4 regions of the Hymenobacter sublimis genome follow, and region 1 is predicted to be linked to each of the others. Evidence: riboswitches for the same ligand, from Rfam matches in the RefSeq annotation. Region 1 holds a riboswitch; each other region holds the start of a gene.
The links. Region 1 has a riboswitch for S-adenosylmethionine ahead of MWH26_RS06195 (amino acid permease). Riboswitches for the same ligand answer to the same signal wherever they lie in the genome.
Positions count from the first base shown of each region.

Region 2: it holds a riboswitch for S-adenosylmethionine, as region 1 does, so the genes downstream of both, metH (methionine synthase) here and MWH26_RS06195 (amino acid permease) in region 1, are expected to answer to the same signal.
Region 3: it holds a riboswitch for S-adenosylmethionine, as region 1 does, so the genes downstream of both, MWH26_RS15595 (O-acetylhomoserine aminocarboxypropyltransferase/cysteine synthase family protein) here and MWH26_RS06195 (amino acid permease) in region 1, are expected to answer to the same signal.
Region 4: it holds a riboswitch for S-adenosylmethionine, as region 1 does, so the genes downstream of both, MWH26_RS04955 (ATP-grasp domain-containing protein) here and MWH26_RS06195 (amino acid permease) in region 1, are expected to answer to the same signal.

Region 1 is NZ_CP095848.1:1,465,797-1,473,577, forward strand. It holds gene MWH26_RS06185 (EcsC family protein) at 1-729, shown strand, start outside; gene MWH26_RS06190 (DUF4890 domain-containing protein) at 845-1,276, opposite strand; SAM riboswitch class I at 1,635-1,727, shown strand; gene MWH26_RS06195 (amino acid permease) at 2,104-3,558, shown strand; gene MWH26_RS20190 (TSUP family transporter) at 3,638-5,143, opposite strand; gene MWH26_RS06210 (NADPH-dependent assimilatory sulfite reductase hemoprotein subunit) at 5,325-7,031, opposite strand; gene MWH26_RS06215 (DUF2490 domain-containing protein) at 7,036-7,781, opposite strand, start outside.
Region 2 is NZ_CP095848.1:4,049,429-4,057,209, forward strand. It holds gene MWH26_RS17010 (PA14 domain-containing protein) at 1-649, opposite strand, end outside; SAM riboswitch class I at 1,011-1,123, shown strand; gene metH (methionine synthase) at 1,197-5,009, shown strand; gene MWH26_RS17020 (endonuclease domain-containing protein) at 5,126-5,431, shown strand; gene metF (methylenetetrahydrofolate reductase [NAD(P)H]) at 5,535-6,491, shown strand; gene MWH26_RS17030 (tetratricopeptide repeat protein) at 6,554-7,069, shown strand; gene MWH26_RS17035 (energy transducer TonB) at 7,382-7,781, shown strand, end outside.
Region 3 is NZ_CP095848.1:3,720,998-3,728,778, forward strand. It holds gene MWH26_RS15585 (lipocalin family protein) at 1-22, opposite strand, end outside; gene MWH26_RS15590 (LysM peptidoglycan-binding domain-containing protein) at 241-543, shown strand; SAM riboswitch class I at 906-1,017, shown strand; gene MWH26_RS15595 (O-acetylhomoserine aminocarboxypropyltransferase/cysteine synthase family protein) at 1,394-2,782, shown strand; gene metX (homoserine O-acetyltransferase MetX) at 3,103-4,140, shown strand; gene MWH26_RS15605 (homoserine dehydrogenase) at 4,130-5,401, shown strand; gene MWH26_RS15610 (alpha/beta hydrolase) at 5,669-6,880, opposite strand; gene MWH26_RS15615 (S66 peptidase family protein) at 7,230-7,781, shown strand, end outside.
Region 4 is NZ_CP095848.1:1,160,513-1,168,293, forward strand. It holds gene MWH26_RS04945 (glycoside hydrolase family 32 protein) at 1-135, shown strand, start outside; gene MWH26_RS04950 (LLM class flavin-dependent oxidoreductase) at 315-1,340, opposite strand; gene MWH26_RS04955 (ATP-grasp domain-containing protein) at 1,344-2,378, opposite strand; SAM riboswitch class I at 2,784-2,875, opposite strand; gene MWH26_RS04960 (hypothetical protein) at 3,275-4,624, shown strand; gene MWH26_RS04965 (sensor histidine kinase) at 5,117-6,424, shown strand; gene MWH26_RS04970 (LytR/AlgR family response regulator transcription factor) at 6,508-7,269, shown strand.

The DNA of each region.
Region 1 (7,781 bases):
GAACTGCGCGCCTGGCAGCGCCGCATGCAGCAGAAGCCTACCTTGCTAGGTCGCCTGACGCGGCGGGCCCAGGCTCGGCTCAATGCCTTGCTACCAGAGAAGGTGCACGCGGCCATTACAGCGGCCATTAAGCAAACGGTGCGCGGGGTGCTCTTCGGCTCCACGCACACCACTCGCCGCCCGGAGGCAACAGCCACAATGGCCGAGCGCGAGGCGGCCGTGCGCAGCACCCTGCGCTACTACCGCAACACGGCTGCCGCCGAAGGTGCCGTTACCGGGGCCGGTGGCTTCCTGCTCGGGCTGGCCGACTTTCCGCTGCTGCTGGGCCTGAAGCTGAAATTTCTGTTCGACGTAGCGGCGCTGTATGGCTACGATGTGCGCGACTATACTGAGCGCCTGTTTTTGCTTCACATCTTTCAACTGGCGTTCAGCAGCCAGCACACTCGCAACGACGTGTACCAGCGCGTGGCCAACTGGGACGCTTACCGCCACACCCTGCCCACCGACGTGCACGAGTTCGACTGGCGCACCTTCCAACAGGAGTACCGCGACTACATCGACCTGGCCAAGATGGCCCAGCTGGTGCCCGTCATTGGGGCCGCCGTGGGCGCCGTGGCCAACTACCGCCTGCTAGAGCAACTCGGCGATACGGCCATGAACTGCTACCGCCTGCGGTGGCTACACGCCGCCAACGAAGCTACCCCTGCTACCCCTATTCCCGCGACCTGAACAGCTCAATGAATGCTGGTCCCACTTGGCTTAAAGCGAGTACACGCGGATGCTACACCAACAAAAAAGCCCCGTCTCCTGTAAGGAAACGGGGCTTTTTTAGGGAACGACAGGTTTAGCTTTTGGCTTTGCGCTGCTCGTGCTGGCCTTTGTGCTTAGCCTGCTTTTGCGCCTGCAGCTGCGCATACTTAGTGTACTGCTCGGCGCTCAGAATTTGCTTGAGCTGAGCTTCGTACCGATCCTTGCTGGCTTTCATGGCCTGGTGGCGCTGCTGCTTATTGGCAGCCGAAGCAGTTTGGGTGCGCTGGGCCTGCATTTCCTGGAAACGGGCCAGGTGCAGCTGGCGCACCTGCTCGGTTTGGGCCGCCGTGAGGCCGAGCTTCTGGCTTAGGCTCTTGGCTTTTTGCTCGGCGCGCTGCTCGGGCGTTTTGTTGGCTTTGGCGCCCTTTTGGTGCTGGCCGTGGGCCGCTTTTACGGGCGTAGTCTGGGCTGAGGCGGCCGCAGCGGAAAAGGAGAAAGCGGCGAAGAGAACGAGGAGCTTTTTCATGGCTATGTTGGATAGGTTAAATTCAGTGAAAGAAGCAGGCCGTGGTCCGGAACAGGCTTTTGTGCTTCTGCTACGTCAGTAGGCAACTCAGATGCCAACTTTGACCAGAAGGGGGGCTTAACAGGTTCTGAAAAAATTTAAATTTTTAAGTTAAACCTTGCCCAGGAAAATACATCGTTGCGTGTAAGGTGCTTGCAGGCAAGTAGTTAGTAGGCAAAAAGCGTAGTTGTTTTGTTCGTCGCCTGGGTCCTGAGCCAGGCCGGTAGGTAGGGTAAACCGGGCGTTGAGCTTCTCGTTTGCAGGACCCGCATTCCGGTTCTACCTTTGCCCCATCAATTCTTTCTAGCCCAAAGGATTGTTTTTATACAGAGGCGCTGAGAGACAGGCTCACTGACGCGTCGGCAACCATCCGCAACTGCTGGAACGGTGCCAATTCCTGACCATATAAAAACAACAAGCCGTGGACTTTTGCCCCTGCCGTCGTGCCCGTTTCGTAGTTTTTACCGCTCGCTTCCGCGCGTCTGCTCGGGAGCAGCGGTGGTGTGGCAGCGGGTGTTGTTGCTGCTGAAGTTAAGTCGCCTACCCGCGTAACCGGCATGGCTACCTGGCCTAAACAGGTAGTAGTGAGGTTGCCCGTGGTTTTTCTCTGGGGATGTGGCTTCGGTCTAAGAGCCGCTTAGTTGTCGGCTTGCATTTTTTGCGCACCGCCACAGCCTAGTTTAATAACCAAGCGGACTCAGTGCGCAATGCCTTCCGTCGGCACCTGGGGTGGTCCTACAACCGAACTCTTTTTTACCAGCCAACCAGGAAGTTGGCGCTTGCTTTTTATGCTCAAAAAATCATTGGAACTGCTACGGCAGGAGGCGGCCGAAACTGGCGCCCACACCCTAAAACGAAGTCTGGGCGGCTTCAGCCTAATTGCCATTGGCATTGGGGTAATTATCGGCGCGGGCCTGTTTTCGCTGACTGGCATTGCTGCCGCCAACAATGCCGGTCCGGCCGTGACGCTCTCGTTTGTGGTAGCCGCCGTGGGGTGCGCCTTCTCGGCCCTGTGCTACGCTGAGTTTGCCGCCATGGTGCCCGTGGCTGGCTCGGCCTACACCTACGCCTACGCTACCATGGGCGAGCTGTTTGCCTGGATTATCGGGTGGGACTTGATTCTGGAATACTCTGTGGGGGCGGCGGCCGTGTCCATTAGCTGGTCGCAGTATCTGCTGAAGTTTCTAAGCAAGTACAACATTCACCTGCCCCCGCAGCTGGTGATGTCGCCGTTCGAGACGGCCAAGCTGGCCAACGGCACCGAAGTACATGGTCTGGTAAATATTCCGGCCATGCTTATTGTGCTGGTTATCACACTGATTGTAGTGCGCGGCACTAAAGGCTCAGCGTGGTTTAACGCCATTGTGGTTACGCTGAAAGTGTCGGTGGTGCTCGTGTTCATTGCTTTGGGGTGGCAGTACATTGACCCCGCCAACTACCAGCCGTACATTCCGCAGAATACGGGGGAGTTCGGGGAGTTTGGTTGGAGCGGGATTCTGCGCGGAGCGGGCGTGGTGTTCTTCGTATTCATCGGCTTTGACATTGTGGCCACCATGGCCCAGGAAACCAAGAATCCACAGAAAAACATGCCCATCGGCATCATCGGCTCTCTACTGATTTGTACGGTGCTGTTTGTACTGTTTGGACACGTACTCACGGGCCTGGCCAACTACACCGAGTTCAAGAACAGCGCCGCTCCCGTAGCCATTGCCATCGAGAAAACGCCCTACGCTTGGCTTTCGTCGGCCGTTATTCTGGCCATCATCATCGGCTATACCTCCGTGATTCTGGTGGATTTGCTGGGCCAGACTCGCGTGTTTTTTGCCATGGCCAAGGATGGGCTGCTGCCGCCGGTGTTTGCGCGCGTGCACGAGCGGTTCGGCACGCCCCTACAATCGGGGCTGCTGCTGGGCTTGTTTATTGCCCTATTCGCTGGATTCGTGCCCATTGCCGTAGTTGGCGAAATGACATCTATCGGCACTTTGCTGGCCTTCGTGATGGTGTGCATCGGCGTGCTCATCATGCGCAAGAAAGAACCCAATGCCCCCCGCGGCTTCCGCACGCCGCTGGTGCCGCTGGTGCCCATCTTGGGCATCCTGACCTGCTTGGTAATGATGGTGTCCCTGCCCTGGGAAACCTGGTTGCGCCTGGCCGTGTGGCTGGCCATCGGGCTGGCTATCTACTTCGGCTACGGCAAGCGGCACAGCAAGCTAGGGCAAGAAGCGCGGCGGCAAGTCGCGTAGATACGGCTCTCAACCACATAAAAAAGCCTCACCGGTTTATCGGTGAGGCTTTTTTATGTGGTTTCATATACGTCGGGTTCTACATAAACACCTTCCGCAGGGCCCACACACTCCACACAATCACCATCAGGCCCACGCCCACGAACATCCAGCGGACCGGAATGCGGCCGGCCAGGCGGGCGGCTAGAGGAGAAGCGGCCACGCCGCCCACAATTAGGCCCAAAATAATCTGCCAGTGCGAGATGCCTAGGGTAGCAAAAAACGTGACGGCGCTGGCAAACGTGACGAAAAACTCCGTGACGCTGACCGAGCCGATAACGTACTGTGGGGTGCGGCCGCCGGCAATGAGCGTGCTGGTTACCAACGGCCCCCAGCCACCGCCGCCAAACGAATCCAGAAAGCCGCCGGCCGCGGCCAGCAACCCTAGCTTCTTGTGCTTCTGGCGCGGGCCGGGCTGGGAAAAGGCCTTGGAGATGATGCGCACACCTAGCAGCAGCAGGTACACCGCCAGCAACGGCTTGACGTAGGCCGCATAGGTTTCCCCGAATTTCGAGAGCAGGTAGGCACCGGTAATGGCCCCTAGCACGCCCGGAATCAAGAGCACTTTGAACAGGCGCTTGTTCACGTTGCCGAAGCGGTAGTGGTGGTAGCCCGAAGCCCCGCTGGCAAACATTTCGGCCGTATGAATGCTGGCACTCACCGCCGCCGGGGAAATATTCAGGCTCATTAAACTAATGGCCGTAACTACCCCGTAGCCCATGCCCAGCAGCCCGTCAATCAGCTGCGCCCCGAACCCAATGACCACAAACAGCCAGAATGTGTTCGAATGGGTAGCGGCGCCCCACACCTGCTGCCAGGTGAAGTAGTAGGAGAGAATGTTGAACACTAGCATGGCCGCAAACGCCAGCAGCGCCGTGGTAGCAATGCGCCGCCACCGCGCCGCCGCCGGCGACTCGTAGGCCGGCCCGCCCGTCAGCTCGGCCGTAACGGCGTTCAGGGACTTCACTTTGTGGGCGAAGTCGCCGCCAACCTTGTCTCGGATGATGGACATGCGCTGGAGCACGTCGTGTAGCTCATCGGGGAGGGCTTGGGTGAGCATTTCGCGCAGACGCTTGGCAATGGTGGGCGACTTGCCGTTGGTGCTGATGGCAATTTTTAGGTCGCCTTTCTGCACAATGGAGCCCAGGTAGAAGTCGCAGGCCTCGGGCGTGTCGGCCACGTTGCAGAGCAGGCGCTGACGGGTAGCATCGGACTTGATGCTGAGATTCAGGGTCTTATCGTTGGTAGCTACAATCACCAAGTCGTGGCCGACAAGGTCGGTGGTGTGGTAGGGCTGCTCCCGCAACTGCACCAGCGGGTGGCGGGCGGCCAGGGCTTTTAGCTCCGGCGAAAACCAGGTAGCCACCACCGTTACCGCGGCCGCCGGACTGTTCGAGAGCAAGGCCGCGAGTTTTTCATGCCCGACGTAGCCCCCGCCCACCAGTAGTACGTGCAGCTGCTCGAGCTTCAGAAAGACGGGAAACAGCCGGTTGCTCGTGTGCGGCGGCGGTTCCGGCTGGGGAAGAAGTTCGTTAGAAAGAGGCATTGGTTGGTGTTGGTTGGAAAGGAGGTAGGGGCAGGAGGCAGTATAGAATAAGTCGAATGTCATTCCGCGCTTGCCGAGGAATCTCTCGTGCTGACGTCGCCAAACTAATCTGATTACTAGTGAGCAAGATTCCTTGGCAAGCGCGGAATGACGTTCAGGTGGTCACCTGACGAGCAGGTTCCTACTCATGAAAATTCAGGCCGCTGGTGGTGGCCTGCACGTAGCCCCGCCGAACCATGAAGTCACCGAAGTGCTCCTGGGGCTGGCGGTTCTGGGCGTAATCGGCGAAAAGCGGGGTGAGTTCGGCCACAATGCCGTCCTCGTCCAACATTTCCTTGTAGAGCTTGTTCATCCGCTCCCCGTTGAAAGCGGCGCCGAGGTAGAGGTTGTAGCGGCCCACGGCGCGGCCCACCAACCCGATTTCCCCCAGGTAGGGCCGGGCGCAGCCGTTGGGGCAGCCCGTCATCCGAATGAGAATGTCGTCGTGGGTGAGGTTGTGAGAAGCCAGGATAGGCTCCAATCTATCAATAAGTTGCGGAATGTAGCGTTCCGCTTCAGCAAAAGCCAAAGAGCACGTGTTCAGGGCCACGCAGGCCAGCGCGCCGCGCCGCAGGCCCGAGGACGTGGCCACGGCCACGCCATACTGGGCCAGAATGGTTTCAATCGTGAGGCGGTCTTCGGGGGCCACGTTGGCTAGCACTAGGTTCTGGTTGCCGGTCAGGCGGAAGTCGCCGCGGTGGAAGGCGGCAATTTCGCGCAGGGCGGTTTTGAGCTGGTGGCCAGGCCGGTCGGCCACACGGCCGCCTTCCACGAAAAGGGTGAGGTGGTGGGCACCGTAGGGGCCCTGGCTCCACCCGAAGGCGTCGCCGGAGCTCTTGAACTCATAGGCCCGCACGGGTTCCAAGGTAAAGCCTAGCCGTTGGTCCAGCTCGGCCTTGAACACGTCGAGGCCCACGCGGTCCAGGGTGTATTTGAGGCGGCTGAACTTGCGGTTTTCGCGGTTGCCCCAGTCGCGCTGAATGGTGACTATCTTCTCGCACACGTCCACTACCTTATCAGCAGGCACAAACCCGATGAGGCTGGCCAGGCGAGGGTAGGTTTCGGGCATGCCGAAGGTCATGCCCATGCCGCCACCCACGGCCACGTTGAAGCCCACGAGCTGGCCTTTTTCCTCGATGGCAATCAGGCCCAGGTCGTTGGCAAAGATGTCGGTGTCGTTGTGGGGCGGAATGGCCAGGGCAATTTTGAACTTGCGGGGCAGGTAGGTTCGGCCGTAAATCGGCTCGGCGTCTTCTTCGCCCTCATTCGGCACGCTGCTGAACTTAGATTCGCCATTGAGCCACAGCTCCCAGTAGGCCGAGGTGCGCGGGGTAAGGTGGGTGCTGATTTGCTTCGAAACCTCATACACCGCCGCGTGCACCTGGCTTTCGTGCGGGTTGGGGTTGCACATCACGTTGCGATTCACGTCGCCGCAGCCGGCAATGCTGTCCAGCAGGGCATCATTGAAGCCCTGGATGGTTTTCTTGAGGTTGCGCTTGAGCACGCCGTGCAGCTGGAAGGCCTGGCGGGTGGTAAGCTTGAGCGTGCCGTTGCCGTAGTGGTCGGCCAGCTCGTCCATGCGCGTCCACTGGGCTGGGGTAGCAATGCCGCCCGGCACCCGCACCCGAATCATGAGCGAGTACAGGGGCTCCAGCTTCTGGCGCTTTCGCTCCGAGTCCAGGTCGCGGTCCGTTTGCTGGTAGGAGCCGTGGAATTTGATCAGGTGGGTATCGTCGGGGTAGAGGGCGCCAGTAATGGGGTTTACCAGGCTTTCGGCCAGGGTGCCGCGCAGGTAGTTGCTGGCGTGCTTGACGTGCTCTACTTCGGAAAGTTTGGGAGTATCAGCCATGAGGTTACGGGGCAGAAGTTGGGGTAGTCGGTGCCGGCGGCGGGGTAGGCCGCAGGTCGAAGTTGTGGAAGTAAAACACCCGAATGGTGTGCTGATTGCGGTAGGTGCTACCAGCGGGCAGCTGCTGAAACAGGTGCATGTAGCCCCCGTGCAGCTGGGCGTGCGGGTTCAGTTGGTACACCAGGCCGGCAAACAGCCGGTTCTGGTCGAAGTAATTGAGGCGAATCTCCTGGCCGAAATTCATCATCACTTCGTTGTTGAGCAGAAACTGCAGCCCGCCGGGCGTAAAGCCCTTGTTGGTGAGGGGCAGAAACAGCGCCGCGTTGTAGCGGGCGCGGTAGTTGAAGTTGAAATCATCGGTGCGCTCGGTGCCCCCCTGAATGATGCGCCGGAACCGCTCATCTAGCCGCACCCACTGCATCAGGCGGGCCTGCGGAAACTTGGTAAACCACTGCACCTGCTGCCAGGGCCGGTGTTCTGCCTGGCTGATGGTGCGGGTGCCCTCGGCAAAGTGGTGCACGTAGGCGTAGCCGGCCGTCAGGCGCACATCATCGGTGAGGTAGTAGGTCAGGCCCACCCGCGTCAGGCCCTGGGCGAGGTCACGCACGTAGTGGTCGTGCAGGCGCAGTTGCAGGTCGGTCCAGGTGCCCCAGCGCGGCGAAAAGCGGGTTTGGTTGAACACACCGACCCAGGTTTGCTGCTCGCGCACGTACTGCTTCTGCGCTCGTAGGGGCGAGGTCAGCAGCAGGA
Region 2 (7,781 bases), 2.0 Mb from region 1:
TTGGCTTTGGCTTGCCGCCGGAAGCAGCCGCCGGTGCCGCTGCCGGAACGGAGGCCGCGGCCTTGGGCTGGGGCGGCGTAGCCTCCACGAGAAGTAAAATATTGGTGGGCAGAGTGGAGTACAGATTAGCCGCTGGAATGGGCTGCGGTTCGTTGAACGTGTTGAAATCGGGTAGCTGCCAGGCTAGTAGTGCCCGCGAGTCCCGGTCGCTCTGGTAGTATTCCACCCGCAAGGCGTAGTAGCTCCCAGCTTTCATTTTCAGGTGGGTTGTGGAAACCGTTACGAGCTGATCGTGCCAGGAATCCAGCACTTTCTTCCCGCCGATCCAGACGCGCATCCCGTCGTCGGTAGCAATCTGGAAGGTGTACACCCCCGTTACCGGGGCATATACGTGGCCTGCCCAACGCACCGAGAAGTACTCGCCCGGCACGCCTGGTCCCGGCGACACAAAGTGGTTGCCGCTGGGCCCAACGGTCCAGTTGAAGTCGATTGCTGCATCGGTGCGAGTCAGCACTAGCTTCTCAAACTTTTTACCCTCGTAGTACTGTCCACGCAAGCCCGAGCCGGCCTGGTGTTGAGCCAGCGTCCAGCTGCTCAGCAGGCATAAGCAGCCCGTTAACAGTTTCTGACACAGAGAGGATAGCATCATAGTCGCAGACATCTAACGTATTGACCACAAGATGAACAAAATGCCAAACCGCACGAACTTTATTCAATGAGCAGGCCATTCCGTACAACGAACCATTCAGCTAAGCCTATATACTTCTGCTAAGCAAACCGTGCAGCAAGCCACCAACTTGCTGTTGCTACCCGCCTGTAAAACGCGACATTCCACGTCGTGTCGGTGAGCAGTAAGCATTGGACGATGTGAGTTAAACAACTTCAGCAACGACTGAGACGCGAAGCGTCGCGTCTTCTGCAGGCGTGCAGCCTGAAAGCGAATGACTCTACCTCCCTCCCAAAACTTCCCGGATTGAAAGTTGAAGATTCCGGTTGTATCTTCGCCCTGTTACTTATCCAGAAAGACCGAGGGATTGGGCCCGATGACGTCTTAGCAACCTGAATAAAACAAGGTGCTAATTCCCTTTCCGGGCGGCTTGGGCGGTTTGGAAGAAGATAAGAACAGGACTCGCGCCCCCACGCGGCTCTTTCTGGATAGGCACTTTTTTGCTGCCGATTTTCTTAGAAGAGCCGATATGCCGACGACCCTCCACCGCCCCCACTCCCCGCTGCACGACATCCTGGCCCAGCGCGTCCTGATTCTGGACGGCGCCATGGGCACCATGATTCAGCGTCACAAGCTGGAAGAGGCTGATTTCCGGGGCACCCGCTTCGCGAATCATCCCAACCCTCTGCGCGGCAACAACGACCTGCTCAGCCTCACGCGGCCCGACATCATCAAGGGCATCCACGCCGATTACTTCGCGGCCGGGGCCGACATGGTGGAAACCAACACGTTCAGCGGCACCACCATCGCCCAGGCCGATTACGGCCTGGAGGACATTGTGTATGAGTTGAACTATGAGTCGGCGCGCATAGCCCGGGAGGTAGCCGACGAGTTTACGGCCCAGAACCCCGCCAAGCCTCGCTTCGTGGCCGGCGCCATCGGGCCCACCAACCGCACTGCCTCCCTGTCACCCGACGTAAACCGTCCCGGCTTCCGGGCCGTGACCTTCGATGAGCTGGCCACCGCCTACCATGAGCAAGTGCGCGGCCTCGTGGAGGGTGGCTCCGACGCCCTGCTCATTGAAACCATCTTCGACACCCTGAACGCCAAGGCGGCGCTGTACGCGGTGCAGAAGTTCTTCGACGAAGGTGGCCGCCCGGTGCCCGTTATGATTTCCGGTACCATCACCGACGCCTCTGGCCGCACCCTTTCGGGCCAGACGGTGGAGGCTTTCTGGAACTCGATCCGGCACTTGCCCCTACTGAGCGTGGGTTTGAACTGCGCCCTCGGCGCCGATCAGCTGCAAGTGTATATCAAAGAGCTGAGCCGCATTGCCGACGTGCACATTTCCGCCTACCCCAACGCCGGCCTCCCGAATGCCTTCGGGGGCTACGACGAGTCGGCTGAGGAGTTTGCGGGCGTGGTGGAAAATTACCTCAAAGAAGGTCTCGTGACGGTAGTAGGCGGTTGTTGCGGCACCACGCCCCAGCACATCGGCGAGCTGGCTCGCCTGGCGGAGCGGTACGAACCGCGGCGGGTGACCCTACCCCAACCCCTCCCCGGTGGGGAGGAGCTTAGATCAGCTTCTGCTGATAGGATAACCAACATGTCTGGCACCCCTCCCCACCGGGGAGGGGCCGGGGGTGGGGTAACCCGCCTCGCCGGCCTCGAACCGTTCAACATCACCCCCAACAGCCTATTCGTCAACGTGGGCGAGCGGTGCAACGTGACGGGCTCCCGCGCTTTCGCCCGCCTTATCCGGACCGGAAACTACGAGGCCGCCCTGCAAGTAGCCCGCGACCAGGTGGAAGGCGGTGCCCAGGTCATCGACGTGAACATGGATGAGGGCATGCTCGACTCGGAGCAGGCCATGACCACCTTCCTGCACCTGATTGCCTCGGAGCCCGATATTTCGCGGGTGCCGATTATGCTGGACTCTTCGAAGTGGAGCGTGCTGGAAGCCGGCCTTAAGTGCGTACAAGGCAAGAGCATTGTCAACTCCATTTCCTTGAAGGAAGGCGAGGAAACCTTCAAGGAGCGGGCCCGCACCGTGCGAGCTTACGGCGCCGCCATGGTAGTCATGGCCTTCGATGAGAACGGCCAGGCCGATACCCTGGAAAAGCGCATCGACATCTGCCGGCGCAGCTACGATATCCTGGTAAACGAAGTCGGCTTCCCGGCCGAGGACATCATCTTCGACCCCAACATCCTGACGGTGGGCACCGGCATGGAGGAGCACCGCAATTATGCGCTGGACTTCATTGAGGCCGTCCGCTGGATCAAGCAGAACCTGCCCGGCGCCCTCACCAGCGGCGGCGTCAGCAACATCAGCTTCTCTTTCCGCGGCAACGATGTGGTGCGCGAGGCCATGCATTCGGCCTTCCTCTACCACGCCATCCGGGCCGGCCTGGATATGGGCATTGTGAACCCCAGTCAGCTGGCCGTGTACGATGAAGTGCCCAAAGACCTGCTGGAACTGGTGGAAGACGTGCTCCTGAACCGTCGCCCCGACGCCACCGAGCGTCTCGTAGACTTCGCCGACACCGTAAAGCAGAAAGACAAAACGGAGGTAGTAGCCGACGCCTGGCGTAGCCTGCCCGTAGCCGAGCGCCTGCAGCACGCCCTAGTAAAAGGTATTACGGAATTTATCGACGAGGACACCGAGCAGGTGCGCCAGCAAGTAGCCAGGCCGCTCGAAGTAATTGAAGGCCCCCTGATGGCGGGTATGAACGTAGTGGGTGACTTGTTTGGCGCGGGCAAAATGTTCCTGCCCCAGGTCGTGAAATCGGCCCGCGTGATGAAGAAAGCCGTGGCCTACCTGGAGCCTTACCTGCTGGCCGACAAGCAAAGCGGCGACCGGCAAACGGCCGGTAAAATCCTGCTGGCCACGGTAAAAGGCGACGTGCACGACATCGGCAAGAACATCGTGGGCGTAGTGCTGGCCTGCAACAACTTCGACATTGTGGACCTGGGCGTAATGGTGCCCCTGGAAAAGATTCTGGACGAAGCCCAGAAGCAACAGGTGGACGTCATCGGCCTGAGCGGCCTCATCACCCCAAGCCTAGATGAAATGGTGTACGTGGCCCAGGAAATGGAAAAGCGCGGCCTCCAGACTCCGCTCCTCATCGGGGGCGCCACCACCTCCCGCCTGCACGCGGCCGTGAAAATTGCGCCCAACTACTCCGGCCCGGTGGTACACGTGAATGACGCTTCCCGCTCGGTAGGCGTGGCGGCGGCTTTGCTGGGCTCCGCCGATGTGGAATACGCCCGCACCGTGCGCGAGGAGTACCGCCAGCTCCGCGAAGACTACGCCGGCCGTCAGCGCGAGAAGAGCTACCTGCCCATTGAAGCCGCCCGCGAAAACGGCTTCCAGGCTGACTGGGAAGCCACCCGTATTGTGAAGCCGAGTTTCCTGGGCACCAAAACACTGGAAGACTACCCCCTAGCTGAGCTAGCGGAGTACATCGACTGGACGCCCTTCTTCCAGACCTGGGAGCTGAAGGGCCGCTACCCCCGCATCCTCACCGATGAGAACGTGGGCGAAGCCGCCACCCAGCTCTTCCATGACGCCCAGAAGCTGCTCAAGCAAATCATTGACGAGAAGCTGCTCACGGCCCGCGCCGTAGTGGGTTTCTGGCCCGCCAACACCGTCGGCCACGATACTATTCAGGTGTTCAAGGATGACAGCCGTGAGGAAATCCAGACGGAGTTCTTCACCCTGCGCCAGCAGAGCGAGAAGGCCCCCGGCGTGCCCAACCTCGCCTTTTCCGACTTCGTAGCTCCCCGTGAAACTGGCCGCGCGGATTACATCGGGGGCTTTGCCGTGACGGCAGGCCTGGGCATTGAGAAACTGCTGGAGAAGTACGAGCAGGAGCACGACGACTACTCCAGCATCATGGTAAAAGCCCTAGCCGACCGCCTCGCCGAGGCCTTTGCCGAGCGCCTGCACCAGCGCGTACGCGAGGAATTCTGGGGCTACGACCCGGCCGAAAATCTCACGAACGAGGACCTCATTCAGGAGAAATACAAAGGTGTGCGCCCTGCCCCCGGCTACCCCGGTTGCCCCGACCACACCGAGAAAATTACCCTATTCGAGCTGCTCGACGCCGAGAACAAAACCGGCATCCGCCTCACCGAGAACCTGGCCATGTACCCCGCCTCCTCCGTGAGCGGCCTCTACTACGCCCACCCGGAAAGCCGCTACTTCGGCCTCGGCCGCATTGGCAAGGACCAGGTAGCGGACATTGCCGAGCGCAAGAACATGCCACTTGCCGAGTTGGAGCGCTGGCTGGCCCCCAACCTGAACTACGACCCGGCCAGCGTGCCCGTAACGGCGCTGTAGTGGCCTCACCCCCTCTCCCCCGGAGAGGGGGTGAGGCAACCCTTGAGGCAATCGACGCCCGCCTAACCGCTGACAGATCAAAATGGCACCAACACCTAAAAGGCTTCAGCGCCGAAATGCGACGGAACCCAACCGAGGCTGAAAACAAGCTTTGGCAAGCTCTGCGTAACCGACAACTTGCTAACGTCAAGTTCCGGCGCCAGCACAGTATTGACCTCTACATTGTTGATTTTGTGAGTCTTGCGCGCAAATTAATTGTAGAGGTAGACGGAGAAATCCACAACCAGCCTGACCAGCAGGACTATGATGCGGGCCGCTCTACACCACTGCAGGAACTCGGCTACCGAATCTTACGCTTCTCTAATAACCAAGTGCTGCACGAACCAGATCAGGTGCTAGCAACTATCAAATCTGCCCTGTAACCAAACCACAGCCCCCCCAAAAGTCGCCAGGCTCCCTCTCTCCACGGGAGAGGGGGCCGGGGGGTGAGGCACCCACCAGAACGAGCCGGGACCACCAACCCATATGAAAGTAACCGAACACCTAACCCGCGCCGACGGCAAGACGCTGTTTTCCTTCGAGGTGCTACCCCCCAAAAAGGGCGAGAACATCCAGAACCTGTTCTCGAATATTGAGCCCCTGATGGAGTTCAAGCCGCCGTTTATTGACGTAACCTACCACCGCGAGGAGTACGTGTACCGCCAGCACCCCAACGGGTTTCTGGAGAAGAAAACCGTGCGCAAACGGCCCGGCACGGTGGGCATTTGCGCGGCCATCAAAAACCGCTTCGACGTGGATACCGTGCCCCACCTGATCTGTGGGGGCTTCTCGAAGGAGGAAACGGAAAACGCCCTCATCGACCTGCACTTCCTCGGCATTGATAACGTGCTGGCGTTGCGCGGCGACCCCATCAAATCGGAAGGCCATTTCAAGCCCGACCCGGATGGGCACGCCTACGCCGCCGACCTGATTGGGCAGGTAGCCAACCTGAACAAGGGCGAGTATCTGGATGAGGAACAGGATGATACGTGGGCTACGAACTTCTGTATCGGCACGGCCGGCTACCCCGAGAAGCACTTTGAGTCGCCGAACTACGGGGCTGATTTGCGCTACCTCAAGCACAAGGTGGACCGCGGCGCCGAGTACATCGTGACCCAGATGTTTTTCGACAACGAGCAGTTCTTCAACTTCGAGAAGCGCTGCCGGGAGGCGGGCATCACAGTGCCCATCATTCCCGGCCTGAAGCCCCTGACCACCAAGAGCCAGCTCACCATGCTACCCCGGGCCTTCTACCTCAACATCCCGGAAGAGTTGGCCGATGCCGTGCACCACTCCGCCGACAACGCCGCGGCCCGGGAAATCGGCATTGAGTGGTGCATCAACCAAAGCAAGGAGCTGATGGCCCACGGCGTGCCCTGCCTGCACTATTACAGCATGGGCAAGTCGGAGAGCATCCGGCGGGTAGCAGCAGCTCTGTTTTAAGCGGTGAGATAGTGAAATGGTGAGATGGTGAGTTTTTCGTTTTAACTGCGCCACTTGCGCCCATGGAACGTAGAACTCACCATCTCACCATTTCACTACCTCACCGCTTGGATACCCTCAACGACCTGTTTGCTCGCCTGCGGGAGGCCACGGCCCCGGCCGAAATTGAGGCCTTGCAGGATGGCATCTGGCACATCTGGCTGACGGCCGGCCACCCCGTGCTCGACAAGCACCTGGAAGCGGGAATGCGCGCCCTCTCAGCCGGCGACTATACCCTTGCCATTCAGGAGTTTACTTCCCTTACGGAAGCTAGCCCCGACTACGCCGAGGGCTGGAACAAGCGGGCCACGGCCTACTACATGCGGGGCGAGTATAACGCTTCTCTGCGCGACGTGCGCGAAACCCTACGCCGGGAACCCCGCCACTTCGGGGCGCTGTCGGGGTGGGCCACCATGCTCCGGATGCTCGGCGACGACCGGGGCGCCCTGCGCGTACTCGGCCGGCTAGAGAAAATTTGTCCGGCCTGGCCGGGCCTGCAGAGCCAGCTGCGCGACCTGCGCGACCGGCTGGAAGAGTAAATCTGCTAAGCAGCTGAGCCTGACAGTGCTTCCCTATTCTTGAGTTGCTGAACTAGGAGGAAATTTGTAGATTTCCCGGACCAGGCTCTACCTACGGTTACTCCCCCCAGCCGTGTATAGCCGCGCTGCGCCGTGTTGGCCCAGCGTTCATGGTCCCACCCTTCTACCCCAGCCCCGCGGCTACTGGGAGCCTTATAGAACTTAACCAAGATTTATTTCTTACCCTTTTGCCCGTAGCCCGCTGGTATTGCCAGGGGCTGCCGGGGCATTTCTGCGCGCACATTCCCCTTTTCCCACCCCCATTTCTCTTCTATGAAACAACTCATACTCCCTCTTCTAGTATTCTCCTCCGTGGCGGCATCGGCCCAAAAAATGCGCAAGTCTGAACTAGAAAGCGGACTGCTGGAGAAAGGTCAAAAAGTTGGGGTTTGGGAGTACTACGCCTACACCCGCGACGGGAGTCAGGTAGTAACCCAAAAGTACGACCACACCGCTAAGAAGCTGGTATTCAACCGTCCCTTCGATGATGTGCCCTACTCTGTGCAGAACGCCGCCGGCGAATGGACCCGCCAGCGCGTAACCCATCCCGTCTTTTTCATCGGGGGCGATGCGGCGCTGGCTACTTATATGACCAAGCTTAATTACCCGGTGGCGGCCCAAACCAAGAACGTGCAGGGCCGGGTGCTGGTCTCATTCGTGGTGGACACCCTGG
Region 3 (7,781 bases), 2.3 Mb from region 1:
AGGGAGCGGAATTAGTTTTCATGGGGCAGGGAGATAAGTTAAAATGAGGGAGAAACACCACCAAGCAGGACACTTGGTATTGCGCCTCTTACGGGGCAATTCCGCAAGATGTTCAGCCTAGAATTATGCGCATGCGCCGGATACAACTTATTGTTGGCCTTGGCGTAAGAGCCAAAACCGACGCCCTTTTCCTGCCCTGCAAGTCGGTCGTTTCTTCCACATTTACTTGCATTTACCACTATGGGACTGTTTGATTTCCTTTCCAACGACGGCGAAAAAAAACCCGTTGCTCCTGCTCCTAAACCTGCCGCTGGCGGCGCCACCGATTTCTTCGGCAACGCTAACCAGCCCGCTGCCCAGCCGGCAGCTGCCCAGGCCGACAAATACACGGTAGTAAGCGGCGATTCGCTTTCTAAAATTGCCAAGAACCACTACGGTGACGCCTCCAAGTGGCATCAGATATACGATGCCAATAAGGCAACCATCGGCGCCAATCCCGACCACATTGAGGTAGGCCAGGTGTTGACTTTACCTAAGATTTAAGCCTAGGCTATATCTAGGAATTATCCTAAAAAGCCACTCGTAAACGAGTGGCTTTTTTTGTGGCCTACCCATGCTTTTTCGTACGAGTATGTTTGCGGTAACGGACAGTCGTATGCCAGATTTTTCCGGCAACGTAGGGAGCTATAGTTCTTGCAACTAGCTCTATGAGATAGAGCAACGGATACATTGCGTTTGAAAATCAGCGGCTTGAATCATCGTATTGGCTTTAGCACCTTCTAAGGGCTGTAGTCAGCCACCGCGGTAAAAAATTTTGCTACCCTATTGCATATATCAAAACCGCTGCTATACCTTTGCAATACCAACTCGGTACTCCCCCGCTCGCGGCGGGGTAGTTTTCATAAGATTTATACAGAAGCGGCGAGAGAACAGGCTCCCTGACCCGCTGGCAACCTTCGACCGCGCGAAAGGTGCCAATTCCTGCCCGATCAGCTTAGCTGGCGGGGCATATAACTCAGGAGTACCATGGAAAACATCCTCGCTTTCGCCCCTTCCTACCCCGCTGCCTTGGTCGCTTTGTTGCGCCCTACTAGGTCGTGGGGTTTCTGTGTTTCGGTAGCTGCTCCAGCTTCCCGGCGAATGCGAATGCGCTGCTGTAGCACGTGTTGTTGCTGTTGCTAGCCCTACTCCCGGCTAGCTAACCCCTTCCTCTTTCTTGGCCTGATTCTGCGGTGACCCACAGTGGCACCCGAGGCCCGCCTGCATCCCATTCAGCTTCAGAAGCATTTTCTGGCTGGTTCCGGTGCGGCCCCCGCTGCGCCTCGTCGTGGCTTTCTCTTCGCGTTTTCGCTCCCTCATTTCCTGTCCAAACGGTCTTTAACCCAGCCTTGCCATGTCCACGCAGAACCTCCACTTCGAGACCCTCCAACTCCACGCCGGCCAGCAGCCCGACCCCGTAACTGGTTCCCGCGCCGTACCGCTCTACCAGACCACCAGCTACGTGTTCAAGAATGCCGAGCACGGCGCCAACCTCTTTGCGCTGAAGGAGTTCGGCAACATCTACACCCGCCTGATGAACCCCACCACCGACGTGTTTGAGCAGCGTGTGGCGGCCCTGGAAGGCGGAGTGGCAGCCCTGGCGGTTTCCTCGGGGCAGGCGGCGCAGTTCATTGCCCTCAACAACATTCTGCAGGCCGGCGACAACTTCGTGAGCACCACGCACTTGTACGGCGGCACTTACAACCAGTTTAAGGTAGCGTTTAAGCGCTTGGGCATTGAGGTGCGCTTCGCCGACGGCGACCAGCCGGAGAAGTTTGAGGCCCTGATAAACGAGAATACCAAGGCCATCTACCTGGAAACCATTGGCAATCCGAGCTTTAGCATCCCGGACTTTGAGCGCATTGCCGCCATTGCCGACAAGCACGATCTGCCCCTCATCGTGGACAATACGTTTGGTGCGGGCGGCTACCTGTTTCGGCCCCTGGAGCACGGCGCCCACATTGTGGTAGAATCGGCGACGAAGTGGATTGGCGGCCACGGTACCAGCATTGGCGGCGTGATTGTGGACGGCGGTACATATGACTTCGGCAACGGCAAGTTTCCGCAGTTCACGGAGCCTTCCGAGGGCTACCACGGGCTGGTGTTCAATGATGTATTCGGAAAAGGCGGGCCGTTTGGCAACATTGCCTTTATCATTCGGGCCCGGGTGGAAGGCCTGCGCGACTTCGGTCCTTCCCAAAGCCCATTCAATGCCTGGCAGCTGATTCAGGGCCTGGAAACGCTGAGCTTGCGCGTAGACCGCACCGTGGAAAACGCCCTGCGCGTGGCTACCTGGCTGGAGCAACACCCGCAGGTAGAAGCCGTGAACTACCCCGGCCTCAAGAGCAGCCCCTACCACGCCCTGGCCCAGAAATACCTGAAGCGCGGCTACGGCGGGGTGCTCACCTTCGCCATCAAAGGCTCTAAGGAAACGGCTACGCAGTTTATTGATAACCTAAAGCTGGTCAGCCACCTAGCCAACGTGGGCGACGCCAAAACGCTCATCATTCAGCCCTCGGCTACTACCCACCAGCAGCTTTCCGAAGAGGAGCAGCGCGCCGCCGGCGTGACGCCTACCCTCCTGCGTCTCTCGGTGGGCATTGAGCATTTTGATGATATCCGGGCCGACCTGGCCCAGGCCTTTGACGCGGTGCGCAATGTAGCCGCTCAGCCCGCTGATGTGGCCGGTAGCACGCTGCTGCCGGAGCCAGAACTCGAACACGCCGCTACGCTGGAAGTCTAGCACTTGAGAGGGGTTGATGTCCGGCGGCAGGTGAGAGAGCCGCCGGGCAGCAGCTTCCAGCCATGCGGTAAGCGGGCCGGCGCCGACGTTTTTTGTGAGAGAGGAACCATCGGAACATACGCCGCCCGCACCTGGCCGGGGCGGAGCCGGGCAAAATCGGCTCCGCCTGCGGGCTAGGATATACTAGCATGAACCCGAATGCCGCGCGAAGTTTCCTTTCGCGCATGGTTAAACGCTCCTCGTTGCCCTGGCGCGCCCCTAGCAACTACCCGCGAAGCAGCTTCCGACTTCGCTTTCCTCCGACCCGCGCTCCTTATTCCATGTCTTCCGAAGAGCCACACCTGTTCCGCCTGCCCCGGCCCCTGCGGCTGGAAAGCGGCGCTACCCTACCCCGGGTGGAGGTTACCTACCATACCTACGGCCGCCTCAACGCGGCCCGCGACAATGTGGTGTGGGTGTGTCACGCCCTCACGGCCAATGCCGATGTGCTAAGCTGGTGGCCCGGTTTGTTTGGCGCGGGTTGTCACTTCGATCCGGCCGACTGGTTTATTGTGTGTGCCAACGTGCTGGGCTCCTGCTACGGCACTACCGGCCCACTTACCCCGGACCCGCTAACGGAGCAACCAGCCTACCAGCACTTCCCGCTCCTGACTATTCGGGATATGGTGGCTGCGCACGAGGCCTTGCGGGAACATTTGGCCCTGACGTCGGTGCACACCCTAATTGGCGGTTCGCTAGGGGGGCAGCAGGCGGTGGAGTGGGCCGTACAGCGGCCCGAGCTATTCGAGAACCTGGTGCTGTTGGCTACCAGCGCCCGACATTCGGCTTGGGGCATTGCCTTCAATGAAGCCCAGCGCCTGGCCATTTTCGCCGACCCTACTTACGAAACGGCTACCCCCGCGGGTGGCGCGGCGGGCCTACGCGCGGCCCGCGCCGTGGCCCTGCTCAGCTACCGCAGCCCCGATGCCTACGACCGTACCCAAACGGACTCCGACGAGAGCAAGCTCGACGACTACTTGGCCAGCTCCTACCAGCGCTACCAAGGCGACAAGCTGGTGGCCCGCTTTAATGCCTACAGCTACGTGACCCTGTCGCGGGCTATGGACAGCCACAACGTGGGGCGCCGACGCGGCGGCGTAGCGGCGGCACTGGGCCGCATCCGGGCCCGCACGCTGGTGGTAGGCATTTCCTCCGACGTGCTGTTTCCGCCCCAGGAGCAGCAGTTGCTGGCCCGCCACATCCGGGGCGCTATGTACGCCGAAATGGATTCGCACTTCGGTCACGACGGCTTCCTGATCGAAACCGCCCAGATTACCCAATTCCTCGAACGATTCTACGTCCAGAGCTATGTCCACTAACGCTGCCTTCTCCGCCTCTGCTGCTTCCCTTGCTTCTACCACCCAGCCTTGGCGAGTAGGCCTCATTGGGTTTGGATGCGTGGGCCAGGGCCTTTTCGATATACTGAATCAGCAGCCTGAGGCCGGTTTTAGCATTGCCCGCATTGTGGTGAAAACGCCCGGCAAGGTGCGGCCCCTACCCTCCGATCGGTTTGAGTACGACGTGCAAGCGGTGCTAACAGACGATACCCTGGACGTGCTGGTGGAGGTAATTGACGATGCCGACGCAGCTTTTGAGCTGGTAGCCGAGGCCTTGCGCCGGGGCCGCCGGGTAGTCACGGCCAACAAAGCTATGCTGGCCCGCCACCTGCCTGAGCTCATCCGGTTGCAGCGCGAAGGCCAGGGCACCTTATTATATGAGGCCGCCGTGTGCGGCAGCATTCCGGTTATCCGGACCCTGGATGCGTACTTCAGCACCGAGCCGCTGCGCCGCCTCACGGGCATTCTCAACGGCTCCTCCAACTACGTGCTTACGCGCATGGGCGAGGACGGCTCCGACTACTCCCCGGCCCTGGCCGAAGCGCAGGCCCTGGGCTTTGCCGAAACCGACCCTACCCTCGACATGGGCGCGTTCGATCCGCGCTCCAAGGCCGTGCTGCTGGCCGCCCACGCCTATGGGGCTTTTCTGCAGCCAGAGCAGGTGCTCAACCTCGGCATCGAAGGAATCAGCGCGGTGGATGTTGCGTTTGCCGCCAGTCAGAGCCAGAAAATTAAGGTAGTGGCCGGCCTGCAGCGCCTACCCGACGGGCGCGTAACGGTGCTCGTAACGCCCCAACTCATCGGCCCCGAGTCGCCACTCTACACCGTGGATCAGGAGTTTAACGGCGTGGTCATTGAGGCCGATTTTGCTGGTGAGCAGTTCCTGCGCGGACGCGGCGCGGGCGGGCACCCCACCGGCTCGGCCGTCCTCGCCGATTTGGCTGCCTTGCGCCAGGGCTTTGCCTACCAGTACGCCAAAGCCGCCGCGGCCCCTACCTACGCCTCCGACCTGGAAGTGGAAATCTACCTGCGCACCGACGAGGACCGCATCATCGACTTGCTCGATTTCAGCGAAATTTCGGAAGAAGCTGACGAGGACGAATACGTAGTGGGCTACGTGGCCCTAGAAAACCTGATTCGCCACCGCGACACCCTGCGCAAGTACGGCGCCTTCATCGTCCGCACCGGCCGCCTCCGTCCCATCAGCGTCGGCACAGAACTGGCCGAGGAAGTTTCAGCCTAAGCCGCAGCCTCTCGCTGACGTAGCGCGCTGAAGAGACGCGACACCTAGCGTCTCGTCGTTTTGATGTTGTTTATGCGGGGCTTTTCATCGCCAACCGGTCTAGCACCAAGACGCAAAATATTGCGTCTCTACAATCTTATGCTTGTCATTCCGAGAGCAGCGAGGAATCTGGGGTAAGCCGTTGCATGGTGAACTCAGGTTCCTCGCTCCCGCTCGAAATGACAAGTGGTTATTAAGCTTCGATCGGGGCCTGCTTCTCCTACTTATTTACCGCTCTGACTTCGGGGTGCTGCCTTGTGGTGGCGCGGGAGGCGTGGGGGTAGGTGCGGCATCAGCGGCGGGCAACGGCAGGGCTGGCTCGGCAGGACGCTGGGTTGAGTCGGGCGTGGATTTCAGCAAATCGGGCCGCCAGGTTATTTCATCGGGGGTCGGCAGGCCTTGTAGTCCGATGCGCCGCGGCAGCAGCAGGGCCGTAACCTGCGCCGCCCGGCGCGGATTCAGGGCGGCTGCCAGCAACGGCCCGGGCGCTCCTACCCCCAGCAAGGGCCGCAGAAAGTCGCGCATGGCAAAAAAGGCCGAATCGATATACGTCGGCTCGAACGAGTACGGCACGTGGCCCGCCCCGCGCAGCCGACGCAGCACGTTGGGCACCCCCACCGCGTTGGCCCGCAGGCGTAACGCCCCGCTGCCGTACACCAGTTGGGGCGGCAGCGCCGAGCCGACCGTGCCGCGCCCATACGGTACCAGCCCGTCGCGGGTGCCGTGGACGCTGCACAGGGGTACATCCCCCGCTTCGAGCCAGGTAGCGCGGGCCAGGGCACCGCACAGGTTAATTACCCCGCGGGGCCGACTGCTGTAACCGGCGTGGCCGCCGCTGCCTTCCAGTCCGCCCAAGGCTTTCAAATCGAGGTAGGCCGGTACTTCGGCGGCTTTGTTGAGGTAGCCCGCTTGCAGAGCCATAAAGCCGCCGGCCGAGGAACCACCCACAAACACGTAGCCCGGATGCACCCGAAACTTCTTCGCAGTAGCCGCATCGTGCCGAAAAAACCGTACCGCCGCGCGCATATCCTGAGTAGCCCGAATGGCGGCCCGCCCGATGCCCACGGTGTCAAACGGAAAGAAATACAGCCGGTAATCAATGGTAGCGGCCACGTAGCCCAACCGGGCCAGCCGGTTGCACAAGGCCGTCATCACGGCGTCGTCGCGGGTGCCGGTCAGGAAGCCACCCTCGTGGGCCAGCACCACCAGGGGCCGGCGGCGCACGGTGTCGCCGGTGGGCTCATACACGTCCATGTATAAGGTTTGCGACATGCCCAGCAGGGTAGTGACTTGGGCAAACTCCACGTTGCGGCGTACCGTCACCTGCCGAAACACGGGCCGGTGGTAGCGGCCGTGGGTGGTATCGGGAGCTATTTGGGCGCGCAGGGCTGCGGGCCAGCCGATACTCAGCAGGAGAATTAGAAGAAAGTAAAAGCGCATACACAGGGGCCGCGTCCGGCGCAAGCCACTGCAAAGATACCTCGCCCACCCTGGGTGCCTCACGTTGAGGTTGCGTTTTTATAGCCGTTTGGCAGGTAGGTGGACCCCTCCCCCATCCCCTCCCAATAGGGAGGGGTGCGTTCTAATGAAGCTGTTAGTTGTTAGCCACTAGCTCTTCGTCTGGGCCCCCTCCCTACTGGGGAGGGGCCGGGGGAGGGGTCCGGCCGCGCTACCCATGCACTAACTTGAAAACCGCTGTAGGTGGCCTAAACCGCACGGCAGAGCGCAGCTCCCGTTTCGCGCTACGGCCCGTTTGCTTAGGTTTGCGGCTACTGACCTTCCGACTTCTATGCCTACTACCGCTCCCGCTCCACTTCGCCCCGGCGACCAGGTTGCTATTGTTTGTCCTGCCCGCAAAGCGTCCCATGAGGAGCTGGCGGCGGCGGTTGCTACCCTCGAAAGCTGGGGGCTGCGGGTAGTGTTGGGGGCTAGCACCAACGTGAGCCACCACCAATTTGGGGGCGAGGATGAAGTACGCCGCCAGGATTTTCAGCAGCAACTCGACGACCCCAGCATCCGGGCTATTCTGTGCGCCCGGGGCGGCTACGGCACCCCGCGCATCATTGATGGTCTCGATTTTTCCCGCTTCGCCCATGACCCGAAATGGGTGGCCGGCTTCTCTGACATTACGACGCTTAATTGCCACCTACTAAAGCTCGGGCACCAGAGCATTCATGGGGTAATGCCCATTTTTTTCCATCAGGAAGGCGGGCAGGAATCGGTGGAAAGTTTGCGCCGGGCGCTGTTTGGGGAGGAAACGCGCTATACCATCCCGGCCCACCCGCTCAATCAGCTCGGCACGGCCACCGGCGAGCTGGTAGGCGGCAACCTGAGCATGTTG
Region 4 (7,781 bases), 310 kb from region 1:
GCCGACGGCGGCCTGACCACGATGACGGAAATCTTCTTCCCCAAGCAGCCTTTTACTCAACTCAAGCTACGCTCTACCGCCGGCCTGACGGTAGACGCGCTGACGTATGCCAAGGTAGGGGCGATGGTGAAGTAGCAAACCCCACCCCAACCCCTCCCCGGTGGGGAGGGGCTTAGGATAGCACCACAACGGTGTCAACTGGTGGCGTTGTAATGGTAAAATAAGCCCCTCCCCACCGGGGAGGGGTTGGGGTGGGGTCACCAAAAAGGCCCCGCTGTCTACCAGCGGGGCCTTTTTAATACATACACAATCCTCTACGCCAGCACCTGAATGACGGCTTCGGAGAACCGCTCCATTTCTTCCAGCTGGGGGCTGCACTGGAGCAGGAACAAATCCACGCCAACCTCCTCGAAGGCACCGATACGGTCGGCTACTTGCTGGGGCGTGCCGGTGAGGCCGGAGCGCAGGCCGCGGTTAGAAACCGAGTAATCCTGTAAGGAAACCTGGTTTTCGAGCTGAGTGCCGGCCAGCCACTGCTGGTAGTTTTTGTAGCCGGCGGCCGAGCCTTGCACGTTGGTGATGCGCTCCAGTTCCTTTTTTACTTCCTGCTCAGTGTTGCGCACGATGCTGTAGGCGGCTACCCCGAACTTCATGGGCGGCAAGTTCAGCCGGTCGCGGCGCTCCTGCAGGTCCTGGATGCGGCGGCCGATGGCGGCGGGCTCGTCGCCGTGCATCACGTAACCATCACACTGGGCGGCAATGAGGTTCTTGGCGGCTTCCGACTCGCCGCCGGCGTAAATGAACGGCCGCGGGCGCGACACGGGCTTGGGCTGCAGAATGGAATCGGTGACCTTGTAGAACTTGCCTTCGAAGGTGAAGTGGTCCTGCTTCCAGAGGTTGTCGACTACGTGCAGCCACTCGGCGGTGCGGGCGTACCGGTCGTCGTGCTGCTCGAAGTGCACGCCGTACTTTTTGGCCTCATCCTGCCACCATGACGACACCACGTTCAGGCTCAGGCGGCCGTTGCTGATGTGGTCGATGTTGGCGGCTTGCTTGGCCAGGAGGGCGGGGGAGTGGAAGGTAGGCCGCACGGCCACCATCAGCTCAATTTTCTTGGTCACGGCCGCCAGAGCTGCCGCCGTGCTCCAGGCGTCCAGCGAGGGGGCTTCCTCACCTTTGATGTCGTTAAGATTGAGCTCGGCAATCAGGGACAGGTCGTAGCCCAGGTCCTCGCTGCGCTGGGCCAGCGTCTTCACGTAGTCCCAGTCGGCGCGCATGTTTTCGTCCTCTACGTTGCGCAGCCACCCGCCAAAAACGGGCATCCAATATCCGTACCGCATGGCTTAGTGAATAGAAGCCGCTACCGGCTGTTGGGTGGAGAATACGGCATCAGCCGGAGCCGGCTGGCTACCGGGGTTGGGGGCGCCAATCTGGGTTTCGAGGTAGTCCACGAAGCGGGCGTAGGGGTCGAAGCCCACCACATTCACGGCATCGGCCACAAAGTTGGACAGGGCGTTGATGTCGTAGAATAGTACGTCGCCGGTGCGGTCGTCAATCAGGTACTCGATGCCGCCCACGTCGATTTTGGCGGCGGCCACAATGCGCTCCACGGCTTCCACTACCTCCGCGGGGGGCGTGAAGGCTTCCACCTGAATGCCTTTCTTGGGGGCTTCGGTCAGGCAGAAGTCGCCGGCGGCGGGCTCCTCCGGAATCTGGCAGATTTCGGCGGGGCACAGGTTGAAGCTCTCCCCGGTGGTGTACACCTTCATGGCGTAGAGGAATTTGCCGTTCAGGGTTTCCACGCGGTGAATGTTGCCGCCGCGGGGCGTCACGTACTCCTGCACCAGGGCCGTCTGGTCGATGCCCAGGTCGATTTGCCCGGCGGCCACGGCGGCTTCTACACCCTCTATCGTGTCGAAGCGGATGATGCCGGCGCCGCTACCCCCGATGTTCACCTTTACCACAATGGGGAATTGCAGTTGGCGGGCCGCATCGGGCACGCGGGAGGCGTGGTTAATTACGAAAGACTTCGGAAACTTCAGGCCCAGGGAGGCAAACAGGCTGAGCTGACGGGCCTTGTTGGTTTCGATGGCCGTAGCGCCCGAGCCGTTGATGATGCGGGTACCGATGCGCTCCAGGTGGGTAGCGTAGCCGGCCGTGTGGAAAATGCCCTGGCCGTGGCCGCGCAGGTAGGCCGAGGAACTCATGCGGTTGACTACCAGGGAGTAGCGGCTCTCGGTTTCCAGCGGGTCGAAGAGGTGGTGGGCGGCGTCGATTTTCTCGTAGGGCAGGCCGCGGCGGTCCAGCTCGGCAAACAGGGGCTTAAACCACTCGGGGTGTTCGAAATAAATGCCAATCGGCTTCACAGACTGTGACATGCGAGGAGAATGAAGAACTAGAAAGTAGAAATCAGTGGATGTTGCCGCCCTCATTTGGGCAGCAAAACAGGCAAGCCCGGACAGGGTAGGGGCTGGCGGAAAGGCGCGGGCAAACTGAGAAACCGGAGTTTGGGTGCGCGAAACGAGGTAGGAAGAGAAGCCCCGCGGGAAAAGTAGCAGCGCTACTGGGCTGGTCTACTTAGGGAAGAAATAGTTAGGTAGTAATTTTACCAGCAGCGCGTTGCGCGCAAAGAGCCAGCGGCAAAAGCAGTACCCAGTGGTTCTTACCTACCCAACCAGCGGCGTACAGACCGCCCAACAACACGTGCCACAACATCCATGCTGTACGGAAGCAGGGGTGGCGGGAGCGGGGGCGAAGTGCGGGAAGCGGTTCACGGTACGTTGTTTTTATATGGTCAGGAGTTGGCACCGTTTCAGTCTTACTGAAGGTTGCCGGCGTTTCGTCGAGCCTGTCTCTCCACGCCTCTGTATAAAAACAATCCTTTCAGGTAAAGAATTGAGTGGGGCAAAGGTAAACCCGCTGGGTCCACACTGCCAAATTTTCTTTGGCCAGTGGCGCTGGCGTCGGGCGAGAGGTCCGGGCAAAGCCTGGTGAGCCATGCCGCGTGCCCCCCGAAGCTAGCGGGAGGGAAACCAGTGCAGGCCGCCGGGAGGATTTGCGGGCCAAAAGCTGCGCTACCTACTCCAATTCAGCGGACAAGCCTGGTTGACTTATGCATGTTGATAGTCAGGAAATTATGTTGGGCTGTTATTGAGGTAAAAATGGATGTAATTAATTTTTATTATGAATATTTATATAAATCTTTATACATATTGCTGTTCAATAGGTGCCCGTCGGGCGTGTTCAATTTCCCCACCAGTTATACCGTATTCGCATGAAAAAAACCGGAGTACTCATGGCCGCTCTCCTGACCAGCGGCGCTGCCATTGCGCAGGACAACACCCAAACCTCCACCAGCTACGGCAGCAACAACCGCGTGACGGTGGAGCAAACGGGCCGCTCAAACACGGCCATTGCCCGCCAGAACGACGCGGCCGTGAATGGGGGCAGTAGCAGTGGCAATAATAACGAGGTGACCCAGACCCAGGTCGGCAGCCAGCATGTGGCTCAAACCGACCAGATGGGTAACCGCCAGCAGGCCGTGCAGGTGCAGCTTTCGGATGTGAGCCGGGGCGCTAATGGGGCCCGCATCCGGCAGGGCTCCACTGCCGCGAACAGCGACGGCAACTACGCCAGCCAATACCAGGGGGGCTTCAGCCATAGTGCTTCCATTGAGCAGGCAAGCGGGGCCAACTATGCCACCCAAAACCAAAGCGGCCGCAATGCTTTTGCTACCATTTTTCAGAGCACAGGCAATAACAACCGCGCCACGCAGGACCAGAATACCAATGTGTTCGGAGGTACTGCCACGGCCCGGCAGTTGGGGGCTAACAACACCTCTAGCCAGCAGCAGAACAGCTCTGGCCAGTCGGCCTCGGCCAGCGTGCTGCAGCAGGGCAATAATAACGCGGCCAGCCAGCAGCAGCAGAACCTGAGTGGCATCATGAGCGCCAGCATTGGTCAGCTGGGCAACAACAATGCGGCAGCGCAGGCGCAGAGCAGCCAGGGCAGTGCGTCTTCTTCGGTCTTCATTCAGCAAACCGGCAACAACAACGCCGCTACGCAAACGCAAAACCACTCCGGTTCTTTTGGCACCGTGGCGGCCACGGCTACCCAAACTGGCAACAACAATGCCGCTACCCAAAGCCAGACGGGCGTAATGTCAGTAAGCGCTGCGGCTACTCAGAATGGCAACCGCAACGAGGCCACCCAAACGCAGGTCAATACGGCATTTTCGGGGGCAACTGTTCTGCAGATGGGCAACAACAACACGGCCACGCAGCGCCAGCAAAACGCCGGCTTTGTACAGGCTGCCATTGAGCAGGAGGGTAACCGCAACGCAGCTATCCAGAGTCAGCAAGGGGAGTATCACGAGGCAGTAGTAGAGCAGACGGGCAACCGCAATACGGCCTTGCAGGACCAGCAGGTAGGCGGCTCCGCCAGCTTCCCCACTCGCTCGGGCAACTACGGCTACATCAGCCAGGAAGCCAACGACTCCTACGCCCGCCAAGTACAGGTAGGAAACAGCAACGATGCCCGCACCTACCAGGGGGCCAGCGGCAACAGCAGCGACGTACTGCAAACCGGCAATGGCAATACGACCATCGTGCGCCAGAACCGGTAGCTGTTTACCTACGTGTTGGTACAAAAAAGGCCTGTCTTCTCAAGGAAGCGGGCTTTTTTCGTGTCCGTGGCGTGGCTTACCGTCTTTTTACACACCGCTTGGGCCGTGCAGAAATAAAAAGCCCCGGCTCGTCAGCCGGGGCTTGAAATGCAATAGGTGTAGCTCTTGCCGGCAGACACACACCTGTAACGGCCGGCAAGACAAACGTACGGAAAATGCATTATCAGCGTTATAGTCGAGCTAGAGACCTGTGAACAGAAGGCGCATAGTGCCGTGCTAGAGCGTCATGCCGAGCCGGAATCAGGGCAGCTCGTGTACTGGCATTGAAATAATGCGTCTAACGTTAGCCGCCCGCTAGTTGCTTCGGCGCTGCTTAACGTGCAGCATGCCCGGCCTAGCGTTTTTTGTTGCTCACTGTCCGCTCGTTTTAGGGGTATAGTTACCCGCTGCTTGTGAGGTACTACCTTTCTGGCGGGGGTAGCAACCCGCAGTTTGCCACGAGCTGCTGCCGATAAAAGCGGGCTGCTGGTCGGTGAATACGGGCTGGTGGTGGAACCGGGCGCCGGCCTACCGGCGGCGGTAGTACTTTACCAGCGGTTTTGTCGTTTGTCCGCGTTTCTCGTGCCTGTTGTTCTCTCCCGGTTTGCTCCCGTCCTGCTGCTCCACACCCTGATTTGGAGTGTGGTGGGGCTGATTTTGTCTATTCCGCCCCCCGGCCAGCCCAGTCCCTTGCCCGGGGTTTTCTGGCTGAAGCAAGCAGCGGTGCTAGGCTTACTTGTGGTTGCATTTTACGCCAATGTGCACTGGGCCGTGCCGCGCCTGCTCTACCGCCGGCAGGTGCTGGCTTACCTGGGCGTGGGCGCGGCGGTGGCCGGGGCCGTGCTGTGGGCACATTGGCGTCTGGATGCCGAGCTGGAAGTGCCTCGCCGGCTTTCCGAAGCTCGGCACGCGGCTTTTTCCGCCCGCGACTGGCCGGCTCCGGGCCCACCAGGTCCGCCCAGGCCCCCTAATTCGTTTCGGCCAGGCGGGCCCCACGGGCCGGGTGCGCCCGGTCGCCCGCCTGGCCCGCCCGGTCCGGAAGGCGAAGCCCGGTTTTTCAACCTCTGGATTCTGCTCACTACCCTGTTTGTGCTGGGGGTAAGCACGAGCGTGGCCGCCGTGCAGAAAAGCCAGCGCGACGAACACACCCGTCAGCTGCTAGAGCAGGCGCGCTTGGCTACCGAGCTTTCCTTGCTGAAGGCGCAAATCAACCCGCACTTTTTCTTTAACACGCTGAATAACATCTACTCCCTTACCTTCATCGACGGAACCCAGGCCCGCACGGCCCTGCATCGCCTGTCCCGAATGATGCGCTACGTGCTCTATGAAACGCCCGCCCAAACGGCCCTGCTCAGCCACGAAGTCACCTTCCTGCGCGACTACATTGACCTGATGCACCTGCGCCTGACCGAAGAGGTAAGCGTGGCGCTGGACCTGCCCGAAACCTTGCAGGAAGCGGCCATTGCGCCTATGTTGCTGCTCCCTTTCGTGGAAAATGCCTTCAAGCACGGAGTGCGCGCCGGCTCGCCCAGCCGCATTCAGGTGGCGCTGCGCCAGTCTGAGGCCGAACCGAACATGGTGGAGTTTGAGGTGTGCAACTCCGTTTTTGCCGAGCGCCCCGGTTCCCTGGAAGCCGGCGGTATTGGGCTGACAAACACCCGGCGCCGGCTGGAGCTGCTGTACGCCGGCCGCTACCACTTAATGGTGCAGGAGCAAACCCCAGCCGGAGAGTACCGCGTACTGCTCACGCTTCAGCTCTAACGCCTGGCCGGCCGCGGTGGCCCCACCCACTCAGCGTGTTGCCTGATGGGTTCTAGTTGTGTATCACATTGTTGCGCTAGCCTATGATCCTGAATTGCATTGCCGTTGATGACGAGCCCCTGGCCCTGAAGCTAGTATCGGCTTTTATCGAGCAGACTCCCTTTCTGAAGCTGGTAGGGCGCTACAGCAGCGCCGTGGAAGCCCTGCGCGGTCTGCACGAGCCCGGCGCCCACATCGACGTGCTATTTCTGGATATTCAGATGTCGGACCTGAACGGGCTGGAGCTGGCCCGCACCCTGGACCGAGGCAGCAGCGGGGCCCGCACTCCGCGCATCATCTTCACAACGGCCTACAACCAGTTTGCCCTCGATGGCTACAAAGTAGATGCCCTGGACTACCTGGTCAAGCCCTTTGAGTACGATGAGTTTCTGCGGGCGGCCCTGAAAGCCAAAGCCTACTACGAGCTAACCCGCGCCGCTACCCCCGTTGTGGTTCCCGTACCGGCGGCCCCGGAGCCGCCGGCCGAGGACTACCTCTACCTGAAAGTGGAGTACCAGCTGGTGCGAGTGCCGTTCCAGGACATCCTGTACATTGAAGGGCTAAAGGATTACGTGAAGGTGTACCGCCGCAGCGAAACCCGCCCCTTGCTGTCCTTGTCGAGCCTGAAGCTGCTGGAGGAGCGCCTGCCGGCCCGCCAGTTTATGCGCGTGCACCGGTCCTACATTGTCGGGCTTAACCACATCAGCGCCGTTACGCGCGGCACGGTGCATATTGGGGAGGTTACCATTCCCGTCAGCGACGGGTACCGCGAATCCTTCGACCAGTTTTTCAGCCGCTGGAAGTAGCCCGCAGCCATCACCGCCTCAGTCCCCTCACGCGGTAGCACCCCGCCTTCGGCGCTGCCGGCTCGCCAGCCCGGGCGGAAACTTAACTGTTTGAGTAAAGCGAGTAAACCATAGTTCCAAGTCCGTCAGGCCGAGCGTTTTGTGCATCGAGCAGAGATGAAGCACCTCATGGGCTGACGCCGGGTAGTCATGTCACGCTGAGCGAGGTCAAGGCCTCCTTCCTTCTGCCTTATTTTAAAAGGTAGCGCCGAAGCACGCCCGATGCTTTGGCGCTACCACTGCACAAGGCGTTAACGGCAACCAGAACCCGCTGCTGGTCAGTCTACTTCATGGCAAGGTAGGTAAGAGGAAAGTTCTAGATAATAGGAGAATAGTCGATACAGTTCGGGTTTCGGTCGGTTCTCTACGGGGGCTGGTCGGATGGAATCATGAGAGGGGTAGGGGAAAATTAGTTTTAGCGCTGGTAGCCCCCTGCGGAGCTCGTTCTGGCGCACGCCTGGCGGCGGGTCTGA